Regions from separate parts of the Marinobacter salinisoli genome, predicted to be linked through region 3. Evidence: predicted binding sites of a transcription regulator. Region 3 holds the regulator's gene; each other region holds the start of a gene.
The links. The regulator sigma-54, encoded in region 3, starts transcription at its own class of promoters, with help from an activator protein. The targets are predictions, from matches to a motif close to ANTGGCATNNANNTTGCTNT.

Region 1 (4,209 bases), 780 kb from region 3:
CCGGGGTGCTGGCCATTGCTATTCCCTACTCTGGAATCTTTGCCAAGGTGTATTCCGAGATTTTGGACGAGGCCGACCCAGAGCCAAGGCGACTCCTGCCACCGGGCACCGGCGTCATCTCCGCGTTTTTATACGCACGGATACCGGATTGCTGGGCCCAGATCCGAACCTATACCGCGTACCGGCTGGAATGTGGTATGCGCTCGAGCGCGATCCTGGGCTTTGTTGGATTGCCAACCCTCGGCTTTTATCTGGAATCGTCATTCTCACAAGGCCTATATTCCGATGCCGGGGCGATGTTGATCCTGTTCTACGTGTTAATTGCGACCATTCCACTCTGGGTTCGCCCCAGACTGTTGCCCTTGTACGTGCTCGCTGCGCCCTTTTTCCTAGGCGACGGCTTGCCTATTGTCTGGGGCAATGTGAAGCGTTTTTTCACCGAAGATATCGTGCCAAGCCCTATTCGTGATGGTGAAGGTCTCGGCGGTTTAATGCCCTGGCTTGGAGACCTCTTCGCGACCGAGGCGCTGCCCGGCATCTGGAACACAGTTGTACTCACCCAGATCGCACTCGTGGCGACCGGAATTCTCGCGTTGCTGACGTTTCCTCTGATCTCAAATCACTTTGGCGGCCCGGTACGGCGAACTGCCGGACATGTTTTTCTGGTCATCGCCCGATCAACACCCGAATACATATTGGCGTATATCCTGTTGCAGCTCTGGGGGCCGTCCATGCTCCCGGCAGTAGTGGCCCTGGCACTGCACAATGGGGCGATCATTGGACACCTCATCGGCCGGCAGACCAACACCATAATGCTCAGGTCGGATGCCATCGAGGGATTCAACCGCTATACCTGGGAGCTCGTTCCGAGAATCTACCGATCGTTTCTGGCGTTTTTGTTTTACCGGTGGGAGATCATCATGCGGGAAACGGCCATTCTCGGGATTCTCGGGATCTACACCCTCGGCTTTTATGTCGATAGCGCTATTCAGAACATCCAGTTCGATCGGGCGATGGTTCTCATTCTGATCACAGCGATGCTCAATATAGGGGTGGATGCCCTTGGCCGGTTTATACGTCGAAAATTGGCGCTGCAAACCATGCCCACCTGCTGAAATCCGGTACCCACAGTTGATCGCCAGGAAACAAAAAAAGCCGGGCATAAGCCCGGCTTCTGAGTAATCCCGCAGGAATTACTTGCGACGGCGACGCGACGCGCCAAAGCCAACCAGGCCGACGCCCAGAAGTGCCAGCGTGGAGGGCTCCGGAACGGACACTTCGAACTGCTGGTAGACACCACCATCGTCGTTCCTCAGAACCAGCACATTGGTCGATGAGTAGCCGCTGCCAATGTAGATGCCAGTTGACCCCACGCCGGGATCCGACATCGTTGTGCTGAGATCAGCAAACAGACTCGACCCTAGCGAGAATTGCAGCAATTCAATGCCGTCCTCGAGAGTGAAATTAAATCCATCCACTCCACCGGTTGCATTGGTAGCCGCAGTCCACGTCAGGAAGTCTGAAGTGCTGGTGCTAAACGATCCCATGGAATCGGCGTGCGTACCCAAGCTTTCAAATTTGAACGTTTCGTAGGAATCCAGATCCTGGTTTTCGAACTCCAGATCACCAAACCATTCAACGATGTTATCGGAGTCAACAACGCCAGGCGCGGTCCAGCGAACAGACCAGTTACGCGTGTTATTCTCATCGTTCCAGATGTAGTAACCCGCATTATCCAGATTCAAACCTGTGCTTGAGGTCGTTATCCCTGTGTACTGGGGAGTCGCGAATGCAGCACTTGCTGATGCTGCAAACACAAACCCAAGTGCGGTCCTTTTCAAGTTCATCCATCTTTCTCCATGAAGGCGGTAATGCTTTTAGGTGCAACCCGGCTGTCTCACATGGACCCGTGGCTTTCCGTCCCACTCTCTCGAATGGTTTGGCTACAGCGATGGTTTCCTTACCCATCCGCTTGGACTAATGCGAGAACCATGCCAATCAAGCCGAAGCCCCGTGGGAGAGAGGCTGCGCAATGCGTCGCCAATGACGGTGTAAAAAATTCCGACAGACCTAGTAAGTAATTAGAAACAAGACAGGCGGTAACTGAAAGCTTCAGGATGATGGTTTGCGTTTGCATCCGGGTCAGGTTTTCGTGAGACGTTTGATCGGGTTCACAGAAACATCAATTCGCTCAGTCATTTGGCTCGAACTGCCAAGCAAAACCGAGGCCTTAGTGGTTACATTGAGTTACAGTACGCGTGTGCGCTGAAATTGACAGGGAATGTGACGCAGATGACAAGTGGCCTGATTGTTGTGACAGAAATTACCTTGGTTGCCTTGTTGCTACTCATGGCCTTTCGAGTGCTTGCTCTGGTGCGGTCTGCGCCTGCGATGGACGCCGCCGCATCGCACGACGTCGCAAGTCTTAGCTTGAACCGGCCACAGCCATTCCATAATCAACATCTGTTGGCCAGTGACCGGGCGGAGCTTACTTCGAGGCTGCATATTCTTGCAGCGCTGCAAAATCGCGACAGCAAAACGAACGGGGTCTGCATCCATGATGCGCCACCCGTGGTCCGGGCTTACGCAGCCGCATGGCTGTATGGGGCGGCAGTTGCTCTCTGTGAGCCGCGAGCGCGATGTTCCGAACAGCTGACGGAGTTGGTGGCCCACATTGCGAAGCTAAAACTGGGAATTGAGGAGGAGGAAACCTGCGAAGTCATTGCAACGCTGACGGAAAGCAGTGCCACTCTTGCCTGCTACCGTGAGGGTCTGGAAGGAGCGAAGTTCTGGCAGCAGCACCAACACGTGTCGCCAGAACACAGTCTGCATGGAGCGGTAACATCCAACGCCTTTGTCTAGGCGGTCTGATTGGTTTTGGTTTCCAGCGTCCAGTCTGAGCCCAAAGAGACGGTGTCAGGCCGCTCAGGTTGAATTGCAGGCGTTCCCATGATTACCGGCTTTGAAAAACCACCATCCTCCAGGTGTCTCATGGTATCCACATCAACAGAGCGAACGATGTAGGTCTTACCATCATGAACAACGCGCGCTCGATGCGTCAGGCCAAATACGAACCGACAGTAATCGAGCTTTAGCTGAAGTAAATCCTGTTCCGCCTTGTAGATCTTTCTCAGCAGAACCTGCTGTACGCTTTTGCCATAATCCATAGTGTCTTCCCTGGCTAATGGTGTGAACGGCTCTCTGCATTGTACATATTGACGGCATATTATCAGCGGGATGCCTCACAATCCGGGCTGATCACGCGTTCAACGGCTGAAACAACAACTTCACAGAATTGATCGGCGGCGAATCGGCCTTACCTTGTAAATCCACCTGCCAGCGCATCTTTTCGCCGGTGCTGCAGAACGGAGCCGCAAACATTGCTTCGTAGCGTCCCTCCCCCGTCTGGCTCAACGGTATCGGGTATTCACCCATATACATGTCCACCCCGCGCAGTACCGCCATCAGGTTTCCAGATTCCTGCGGAGATTCCACAAGCAACAGGTACTTCGAGCCGTCGTCATCGTTCATCGGGCGTATCTGAACGGTCCAGCGGCCCTTTGCGTCGATCCACTGGCAGGATCTCTCGGCCAGCTCACAGGTTACCTGACGCTCCTCCCGTTCTGATTCGCCGGTCTTCAGCCAGCGAGGACCAAACACCGCGACAATTAATGCACTGAGGATTAAACCCGCAACCAAGAATACCCGTACCATGTCCTTTCCTTTGTCAAAGTCGGCGGCATTATGCCGCTTATCTGCATGCTGGCAAAGCGTTCTCATCCAGGGCGAGTCATGACAGAATACGCGGCATTCCAAGGGATTCATTTTTATGGCGGGCAAGACTGTGGAACCGGACATTTCCGTTAAACAGCTCAGCAAACAATACGGCGATGGATTTCAGGCCCTGAAGGACATCAACCTGGAGATTTATCGCGGCGAAATTTTTGCGCTGCTCGGCCCAAACGGTGCCGGCAAAACCACTCTGATCAGCATCATCTGTGGCATCGTAAACCTGTCCGACGGCGAGGTTAAAGCCGCGGGCTTCGACATCAAAAAGCAGTACCGGCAGGCCCGCCAGGCTATCGGCCTCGTTCCGCAGGAGCTGAACACCGATTCCTTCGAAACCGTTTGGAACGCCGTATCCTTCAGTCGCGGTCTGTTCGGGAAAGCACCCAATCCCGATCACATAGAGAAGGTGCTGAAAGACCT
Region 2 (4,209 bases), 170 kb from region 3:
TGGCGGCCATCTCGGGCAGGTCGGCTTCCACCATGTGCAGGTGGGGGTGGCGCTGCCGCAGCCGGATCCCGCGAGGGGACATGCCACAGGCAATTTCGAGCACCTGGGTAACGCCATGCTGTTCAACGGCCTGGTCGATCAACTGATCGATGATCAGGTGGCGTTGCAGCAGAAAGGTTTGCAGGTTGCCCCCGATAGCCGCCTTACTGACGGCTTCGAAGGGCGCCAAAGCACGGTAGAGCCAGCGACCCTGGCGTGTCGCCAGGGCGTCGTCCGACAGGCCGTACCGGTGCCATACGGCGCCGGTATACAGCGCCGTAAAGCTGATGCCGGAACTGTCAGCTGGGGTTTTGCTCATAGATGGCCTTGCCCCAGGCTTCGCTGCGACCCGGCAGCACCAGGTTCAGGATGATGGCAGCCACGGCGCACAGGGCAATGCCTTCCAGGTGGCCCAGAACCATGCCGCCGATGCCGAACACCAGGGTGACAGCGACAATCACCAGATTGCGTGCCTGTGACAGGTCGACCTGGTGGCGGATCAGGGTATTCAGGCCAACTACGGCGATGGAGCCGAACAGCAGGCACAGGATGCCACCCATGACGGGTGCCGGGATGGTTTGCAGGGCGGCGCCAAACTTGCCGACGAACGCCAGAACAATGGCGGTCACAGCCGCCCACCACATCACCTTGGGGTTGAAGTTCTTGGTGAGCATGACTGCACCGGTCACTTCGGAGTAGGTGGTGTTGGGTGGCCCGCCGAGCATGGACGCGGCACTCGTCGCCAGGCCATCGCCGAGCAGGGTGCGATGCAGGCCGGGCTTTTCCAGGTAGTTCCTGCGGGTAACATTGCCGATCGCCAGGACGTCGCCGATGTGCTCAATGGCCGGTGCTATGGCGACCGGGATCATAAACAGCACCGCGCCCCAGCTGAATTCCGGGGCCACGAAGTTCGGCACTGCCAGCCAGGGGGCCTGCTGCACCGGGGTGGTATCCACAATGCCGGCAAAGGCCGACAGGATATAGCCCACGATGACGCCAAACATAATCGGAATCAGGCGGAAAATGCCCTTTGCCCAGACCGACATGATGACGGTCACGGCCAGGGAGATCATGGCAATCCAGATAGCGGTGTCGTAGGGCACCAGTTCGGCGGAACCGTCACCGGTGCGGCCAGAGGCCATGTGCACGGCGACCGGCGCCAGGCCCAGGCCAATGGTCATGATGACCGGGCCAATAACCACGGGTGGCAACAGGGAGCGTACAAAGCCGGTGCCGCGCAGGCGAACCAGAGCGCTGAGCAGGATGTAAAGAATGCCCGCCGCCATCAGGCCGCCGAGCGTCTCCTCCATGCCGAACTTGCCCTTCGAGGCAATGATCGGTGCGATGAAGGCAAAAGAGGATGCCAGGAAAATCGGAATCTGGCCGCCAGTGACAATATGAAAAATCAGTGTGCCCAGGCCTGCGGTAAACAGGGCGACGTTCGGATCCATACCGGTGATCAGTGGCATGAGCACCAGTGCGCCGAAGGCCACCAGAAGCATCTGGGAGCCGGCAATTGCCTGTTTCCACATCGGGTCGTTACTGTGGTCTTGCATGGGTCAAACGTCCTTTTGCTTGGTTCCGAAGATTTTGTCGCCGGCGTCGCCGAGTCCGGGCAGGATGTAGCCCTTCTCGTTCAGGCGCTCATCCACTGAGGCGGTGTAGATCGAGACGTCCGGGTGTGCTTCCAATACTTTTTGGACGCCTTCGGGGGCGGCCACCAGTACCAGGGCGCGAATTTCCGTGCTTCCGGCTTTTTTGAGCAGGTCGATGGTGGAAATCATCGAGCCGCCCGTGGCCAGCATCGGGTCAACAATCAGGGCCATACGCTGGTCCAGTTCGCCCACCAGTTTTTCCAGGTAGGTACTGGCTTCCAGGGTTTCTTCGTCGCGGATCTGGCCAACCACGCTCACGCGGGCAACCGGGATCAGGCTCAGTACGCCGTCCAGCATGCCCAGACCGGCACGCAGGATCGGAACGATGGTGATCTTCTTGCCCTGAATCTGTTCGACCTTCACCGGTCCGGCCCAGCCATCAATGGTCTGTTCCTGCAGGCCGAAGTCCTTGGTGGCTTCGTAGGTGAGCAGGGCACCAACTTCCTGTGCCAGTTCACGAAAGTTCTTGGTGCTGATGTCCGCCCGGCGCATCAGGCCCAGCTTGTGTTGGATCAGGGGGTGTTTCACCTCGTGGATTGGCATGGGATCACCTATCTGTGGGTTTTCTTTGATGGTTAAGCAGCGCTATGGAACCGCGCAAGGATACCGTATCTGGCGGTTTGAGTCAGGCGGCCGCAGGGCGAAGCCGGAGGAATTGGGGTAAGGATTGGTACGGATCTTGCGAATTACCGTCCAAATGACGAATTAGCGTCAGATTTCCGCCCCTTGTTTACCCCGGGGCCTGTTACCGGAGTCGCTTCAAGCATGGACAGAGTATTAGTCCTGAATAACGTCAAATCCCTGACGCGGGCCAATCTCGGTGTTCCCGTGATGCTCATGGGGTTGCTGGGCATGATGATCCTGCCCATGCCGGCTTTCCTGCTCGACGTTTTCTTCACCTTCAATATCACGCTGTCCATCGTGATTTTGCTGGTGTGCGTGTATGCCATGCGACCGATGGATTTTGCGTCCTTCCCGACCGTGCTGCTGGTGGCAACGCTGCTGCGTCTGGCGCTGAACGTGGCCTCTACCCGGATCGTCCTGCTTGAAGGCCACGATGGCGGTGATGCCGCGGGCAAGGTGATTGAGTCCTTTGGCGAAGTGCTCATCGGCGGCAACTACGCCGTCGGTCTGGTGGTGTTCGCCATTCTGATGATCATCAACTTCCTGGTGGTGACCAAGGGTGCCGGCCGGGTTTCCGAGGTAAGCGCGCGCTTCACTCTGGATGCGATGCCCGGCAAGCAGATGGCCATTGATGCCGACCTGAACGCCGGATTGATTAACCAGGAAGACGCCAAGCTGCGTCGGTCCGAGATTGCCCAGGAAGCGGATTTTTACGGTTCCATGGATGGTGCGTCGAAATTTGTTAAGGGTGATGCCATTGCCGGCCTTTTGATTCTGGCCATCAATATTATCGGTGGTGTTGCCATCGGCATGATGCAGCATGGCCTGACCTTCGGACTTGCCATGGAGCGCTACGCGCTGCTGACCATTGGTGATGGTCTGGTTGCGCAGATTCCGTCGCTGCTGCTGTCTACGTCCGCGGCGATCATGGTGACGCGGGTCACTTCGAGTCAGGACATGGGCGGGCAAATCATCAGCCAGATGTTCAGTGCGCCCAAGGCGCTTGGTATTGCGGCCGCCATCCTGATCATTCTCGGGTTGATTCCGGGCATGCCTCACGTTGCCTTTCTGGGGCTCGGCAGTCTGGCCGCCGGTGCAGCCTGGTTTATCTGGAAGCGGGATCAGCAAACCGTGGAAGAGGGCGCGGTGTTTCCGGCCCAGGGCGGTGCCGGGGTGCATCGTGCCGGCGGACAGGAACTGCAAGCCGATGGCGCTGCCGATCAGGGGCATCAGTTACCGGCGCCCGGTGAGACCCGCGAGCTTGGGTGGGACGACGTCGCCACCGTGGATATCGTCGGGCTGGAAGTCGGCTATCGCCTGATTCCGCTGGTGGATAAGTCCCAGGGTGGGCAGTTGCTCAGCCGGATCAAAGGGGTCCGCAAGAAGTTGTCACAGGATCTTGGCTTCCTGATGCCGTCTGTCCACATCCGGGACAACCTGGACCTGATGCCCAACGTGTACCGCATCACCCTGATGGGGGTCACCATCGCCGAGGCAGAGATTCACCCCGAGCGGGAACTGGCCATCGACCCGGGGCAGGTGTTCGGCAAAATTGAAGGTATCGAAGGCAAGGACCCGGCTTTCGGTCTGGATGCCTGCTGGATCGAAACCGACAAAAAAGATCAGGCCCAGACCCTGGGGTACACCGTCGTGGATGCCAGCACGGTGGTCGCAACCCATCTGAACCAGGTGCTTCAGAAGCACGCTCATGAGCTGCTTGGGCATGAGGAAACCCAGAAATGGCTGGATCAGCTGGAGAAGATGTCACCCCGGCTGGCCGAAGAGCTGGTGCCCACGACGATTTCCATCAGCCTGTTGCTCAGGGTCTTGCAGAGCCTGCTGAAGGAAGAAGTGCCGATTCGGGATATGCGATCCATCGCCGAGGCAATTG
Region 3 (4,209 bases):
GCCAGGGCATAGCCACATACAGCGGCGACGTCGAACTGGTTCAGGGTAAAACCCGCCTGACCGCAGACCGGGTTGTGCTTTACCGGTCCGGAAATGATCTCAACCGGGTGGAAGCCACCGGCAGCCCTGCTCGCTACCAGCAGCCAGCCCGGGACGGATCGGGTGAAACCGATGCGCGGGCGCTTAGTATTAAGTGGTCCGCCTCGGATAATGAACTGACGTTCGAGCGAGACGCCATCATACAGCAGAACGGGAACCTGTTCCGCGGAGAGGTCATTCATTATGATACCGTCCGTCGAGTTGTAACCGCCGAGGGTGGCAGCGAAACCAGCTCCGGTCGAGGCCGTGTCGAAATGGTCATTCAGCCACGTAGCACCAGCAAAAAACAGGGATCCGATGGCAGTTCTGAGAGCCAGTAATCTGGCGAAAAGCTACAAACAGAAAAAAGTGGTTATTGACGTCTCGCTGGAGATTCGCAGCGGCGAGATCGTTGGCCTGCTCGGCCCCAACGGCGCAGGTAAAACGACCTGCTTCTACATGATTGTGGGTCTGGTGCCTGCCGATCATGGCCGCATCACCATCGACGGACAGGACATCACACCCCTGCCCATGCACGGTCGCGCGAGAAAAGGCATTGGATACCTGCCCCAAGAGGCCTCGGTGTTCCGAAAACTGTCAGTACGTGACAACATCATGGCAATCCTGGAAACCCGGAAACGCCTGAGCCGAAGCGAGCGCGAACACAAGCTCGAAGAACTGCTGGAAGAATTCCACATTACCCACATCCGTGACAGCGCCGGCATGGCACTGTCCGGTGGTGAGCGCCGGCGCGTGGAAATTGCCCGTGCACTGGCCATGGAGCCGGCTTTTATCCTGCTCGATGAGCCCTTCGCCGGGGTCGATCCCATATCGGTCAGCGACATCAAACACATTATCCGACACCTCCGGGATAAAGGCATTGGCGTGCTGATTACCGACCACAATGTCCGGGAAACCCTGGACATCTGCGAAACCGCGTATATTGTGTCCGGCGGGCACATTATTGCCTCTGGAAACGCCGAGAGCATCCTCGCCAATCAACAGGTGAAGGAAGTCTATCTCGGGGACGAATTCCGACTGTGACACCCTGCACCAGATTGTCTTGGCAATCGCTACCGAGTAAACTCGGCAAAGAACTTGCTAGCCGGCGAAAATTCCGCAACCGCTGGTCTCATATAGAGTTTTACTACACATTCCGTAATCGCGTGAGCTGATGAGTAACGGATCCTGAACCATGGTGATGAAAGCCTCTTTACAGTTAAAGCTGGGTCAAAGCCTGACGATGACCCCCCAGCTTCAACAGGCGATCCGGCTACTGCAGCTATCTACCCTCGATCTCCAACAAGAGATCCAGCAGGCACTGGAATCCAACCCAATGCTGGAAACGTCGGAAGACGACGACAACCAGCCAGACACCACCAGTGACGACGCTGAAAAGGCCGAGAGCTCCGCTGAGAGCGAAGTAACCGGAGACGCCGCGCCAGACCCCGAGCAAGATTGGGACGAACCGGATACCGGCCCCGACTGGTCCACCGAGAATGACGCACCGGACAACATTCCCGACGATCTCCCGGTAGACACAGCCTGGGACGACATCTATCAATCAGCACCGGCGTCGGCCGCTCGTAACGATGACGAAAATGATCACGACTTCGAGACCCGGAATTCACCGACTGAGACCCTGCACGATCACCTGCTGTGGCAGCTGAACCTGACCCCTCTCAGTGAACGAGACGCAGCTGTTGCCCATGCCCTGCTGGATGCGGTCGATGATCGTGGCTATCTGACCAGCCCGCTGGAAGAAATCCACGCCGGCCTGATGGATGAGCAGGACGAGGATCCGCTGGAACTCGACGAAGTGGAGGCGGTACTGCACCGTCTGCAGCATTTCGATCCGTCAGGCGTATTTGCCCGGGATTTGCAGGAATGCCTGCTTATCCAGCTGAACCAGTTACCACCGGAAACCCCTTGGCTGCCGCAGGCAAGACTGGTTATTACCCACTACATTAACCTGCTGGGCAACCGTGATTACGCGCAACTGCTTCGCCGGAGCCGGCTGAAAGAAGACCAGCTTCGTGACGTGCTCGCCCTGATCACGAATCTCAACCCGCGTCCGGGTGATGTTATCGATCAGGCGGAACCCGATTACGTGATTCCCGATGTAATTGTCCGGAAACACAATGGCCGCTGGCGGGTTGAGCTAAACCCCGAGATTGCACCGCGCATCCGCGTCAATGCGAGCTATGCTTCATTAATAAAGCGGGCGGACAGCAGCGCCGACAATACCTATCTCAGAGATCAGCTGCAGGAAGCCAAGTGGTTCATCAAAAGTCTGCAAAGCAGAAACGAAACGCTGCTGAAGGTGGCTACGCGCATCGTCGAGCACCAGCAGGGGTTTCTGGATCAGGGCGAAGAGGCGATGAAACCGCTCATCCTGTCCGATATTGCGCAGGCGGTGGAAATGCATGAATCGACGATCTCCCGGGTGACCACGCAGAAATACATGCACACTCCCCGGGGTATTTTCGAGCTGAAGTATTTTTTCTCGAGCCACGTCAGTACAGACGAAGGCGGGGAGTGTTCTTCGACGGCCATCCGTGCAATGATCAAGAAACTGATCGCAGCGGAAACACCAAAAAAGCCGTTGAGCGACAGCAAAATTGCGGCCATGCTAGGAGAACAGGGCATCAGGGTGGCGCGACGCACGGTAGCCAAATACCGGGAAGCCATGCACATTCCGCCATCCAACGAACGAAAAAGACTGGTTTAGGGGAATACGGTCTGCCAAGGCTGCCCCTGAACAATTTCGCTGGCGCACACCGCTGCGCTGGCTTTCAGCCCGGCCCATTGGGACGGCATGATGACAACAGGAGACGCCTATGCAACTCAACATTTCAGGCCATCATGTAGAACTGACTCCCGCACTCAAGGATTACGTTTCAGAGAAGTTCGAAAAGCTGGAGCGGCACTTTGATCACATCAACAACTGCCAGGTTACCCTGGAGGTCGAGAAAGTGCGCCAGATGGCGGAAGCAACCATGCATGTGGTTGGTGGTGAAATTCACGCAAAGGCTGAAAATGATGACATGTATGCGGCAATTGATTCCCTGATTGATAAGCTTGACCGTCAGATCCTCAAGCACAAGGAAAAGAACGTGGAGCGAAAGCACGGCAACGGTTCCCGGTAGCCAGAGCTTTCACCAGCATTAGCCAAGAGCGCTGCGGCACGGTTACCCTGCCGCAGCTTTTTTTAACCGACCTGCAGTCGATTCATGAGCGACACATCCCTGACAATTGACAATATCCTTTTGCCCGAACTGACGCTTTGCAAAGTTTCTGCATCAAGCAAGAAACGGGTGCTGGAATTTATTGCCGACCAAATCCATCAGCACGACAGCACGCTCAACGAAAGCCAGATTTTCAATAATCTTGTTGCGCGGGAGCGTCTGGGCAGCACCGGCATTGGCCAGGGCATCGCCATTCCCCACTGCCGGCTCGAAGGGCTCGATCGGGTCATTGGCGTCCTGGTAACCCTGGAGGAGGGTATCGAGTTCGACGCCATCGACAATCAGCCCGTTGACCTTATCTTTGCCCTGATCGTGCCGAAAGAAGCCACCAGCGAGCATCTCGAACTGCTTAGCCAGCTGGCCGAGAAGTTCAACGAACGGATCTTTTGTGACCGGCTTCGCCAATGCGATGCACCCGGCACCCTTTACCAGCAGATGACCGCAACGAATTCGTAACCATCCACTCAGGGAGGCTGAACCCACCATGAAACTGATCGTTGTCAGTGGCAGGTCTGGTTCCGGTAAAAGTACAGCACTCCATGTCCTTGAGGATCTTGGCTATTACTGTATCGACAACCTTCCCATTGGATTGTTGTCGCCCCTGACCCAACAAGCGACCGACCAGGCCAAGCCGGGTCGACTCAGCAAAATGGCCGTCAGCATTGATGCCCGCAACCTGTCTAGCGAGCTGAGCAATTTCGAAGACATTCATGAGCGACTCAAAGGCACCGGTTTGACGGTCGAGGTTATTTTCCTCGATGCGGACGAACAGTCCCTGCTTCAGCGCTTCCACGCGACACGACGCAAGCACCCTCTGAGTGATGAGAAAACCTCCCTCCGGGAAGCCATCCACAACGAAAAGAAATTGCTCGAACCCCTCTCC

Region 1: the regulator sigma-54 is predicted to act here: its motif matches at 1,980-1,999, upstream of LPB19_RS17115 (PEP-CTERM sorting domain-containing protein).
Region 2: the regulator sigma-54 is predicted to act here: its motif matches at 2,361-2,380, upstream of flhA (flagellar biosynthesis protein FlhA).

Annotation. Positions count from the first base shown of each region.
Region 1 is NZ_CP071247.1:2,578,279-2,582,487, reverse strand. It holds gene LPB19_RS11715 (PhnE/PtxC family ABC transporter permease) at 1-1,115, shown strand, start outside; gene LPB19_RS17115 (PEP-CTERM sorting domain-containing protein) at 1,194-1,847, opposite strand; cyclic di-GMP riboswitch class I at 1,880-1,954, opposite strand; gene LPB19_RS11705 (hypothetical protein) at 2,293-2,862, shown strand; gene LPB19_RS11700 (hypothetical protein) at 2,859-3,167, opposite strand; gene LPB19_RS11695 (hypothetical protein) at 3,259-3,714, opposite strand; gene LPB19_RS11690 (ABC transporter ATP-binding protein) at 3,845-4,209, shown strand, end outside.
Region 2 is NZ_CP071247.1:3,194,506-3,198,714, reverse strand. It holds gene LPB19_RS14585 (class I SAM-dependent methyltransferase) at 1-358, opposite strand, end outside; gene LPB19_RS14580 (uracil-xanthine permease family protein) at 339-1,595, opposite strand; gene upp (uracil phosphoribosyltransferase) at 1,599-2,237, opposite strand; gene flhA (flagellar biosynthesis protein FlhA) at 2,460-4,209, shown strand, end outside.
Region 3 is NZ_CP071247.1:3,360,865-3,365,073, forward strand. It holds gene lptA (lipopolysaccharide transport periplasmic protein LptA) at 1-419, shown strand, start outside; gene lptB (LPS export ABC transporter ATP-binding protein) at 397-1,122, shown strand; gene LPB19_RS15335 (RNA polymerase factor sigma-54) at 1,280-2,809, shown strand; gene hpf (ribosome hibernation promoting factor) at 2,919-3,227, shown strand; gene ptsN (PTS IIA-like nitrogen regulatory protein PtsN) at 3,312-3,782, shown strand; gene rapZ (RNase adapter RapZ) at 3,811-4,209, shown strand, end outside.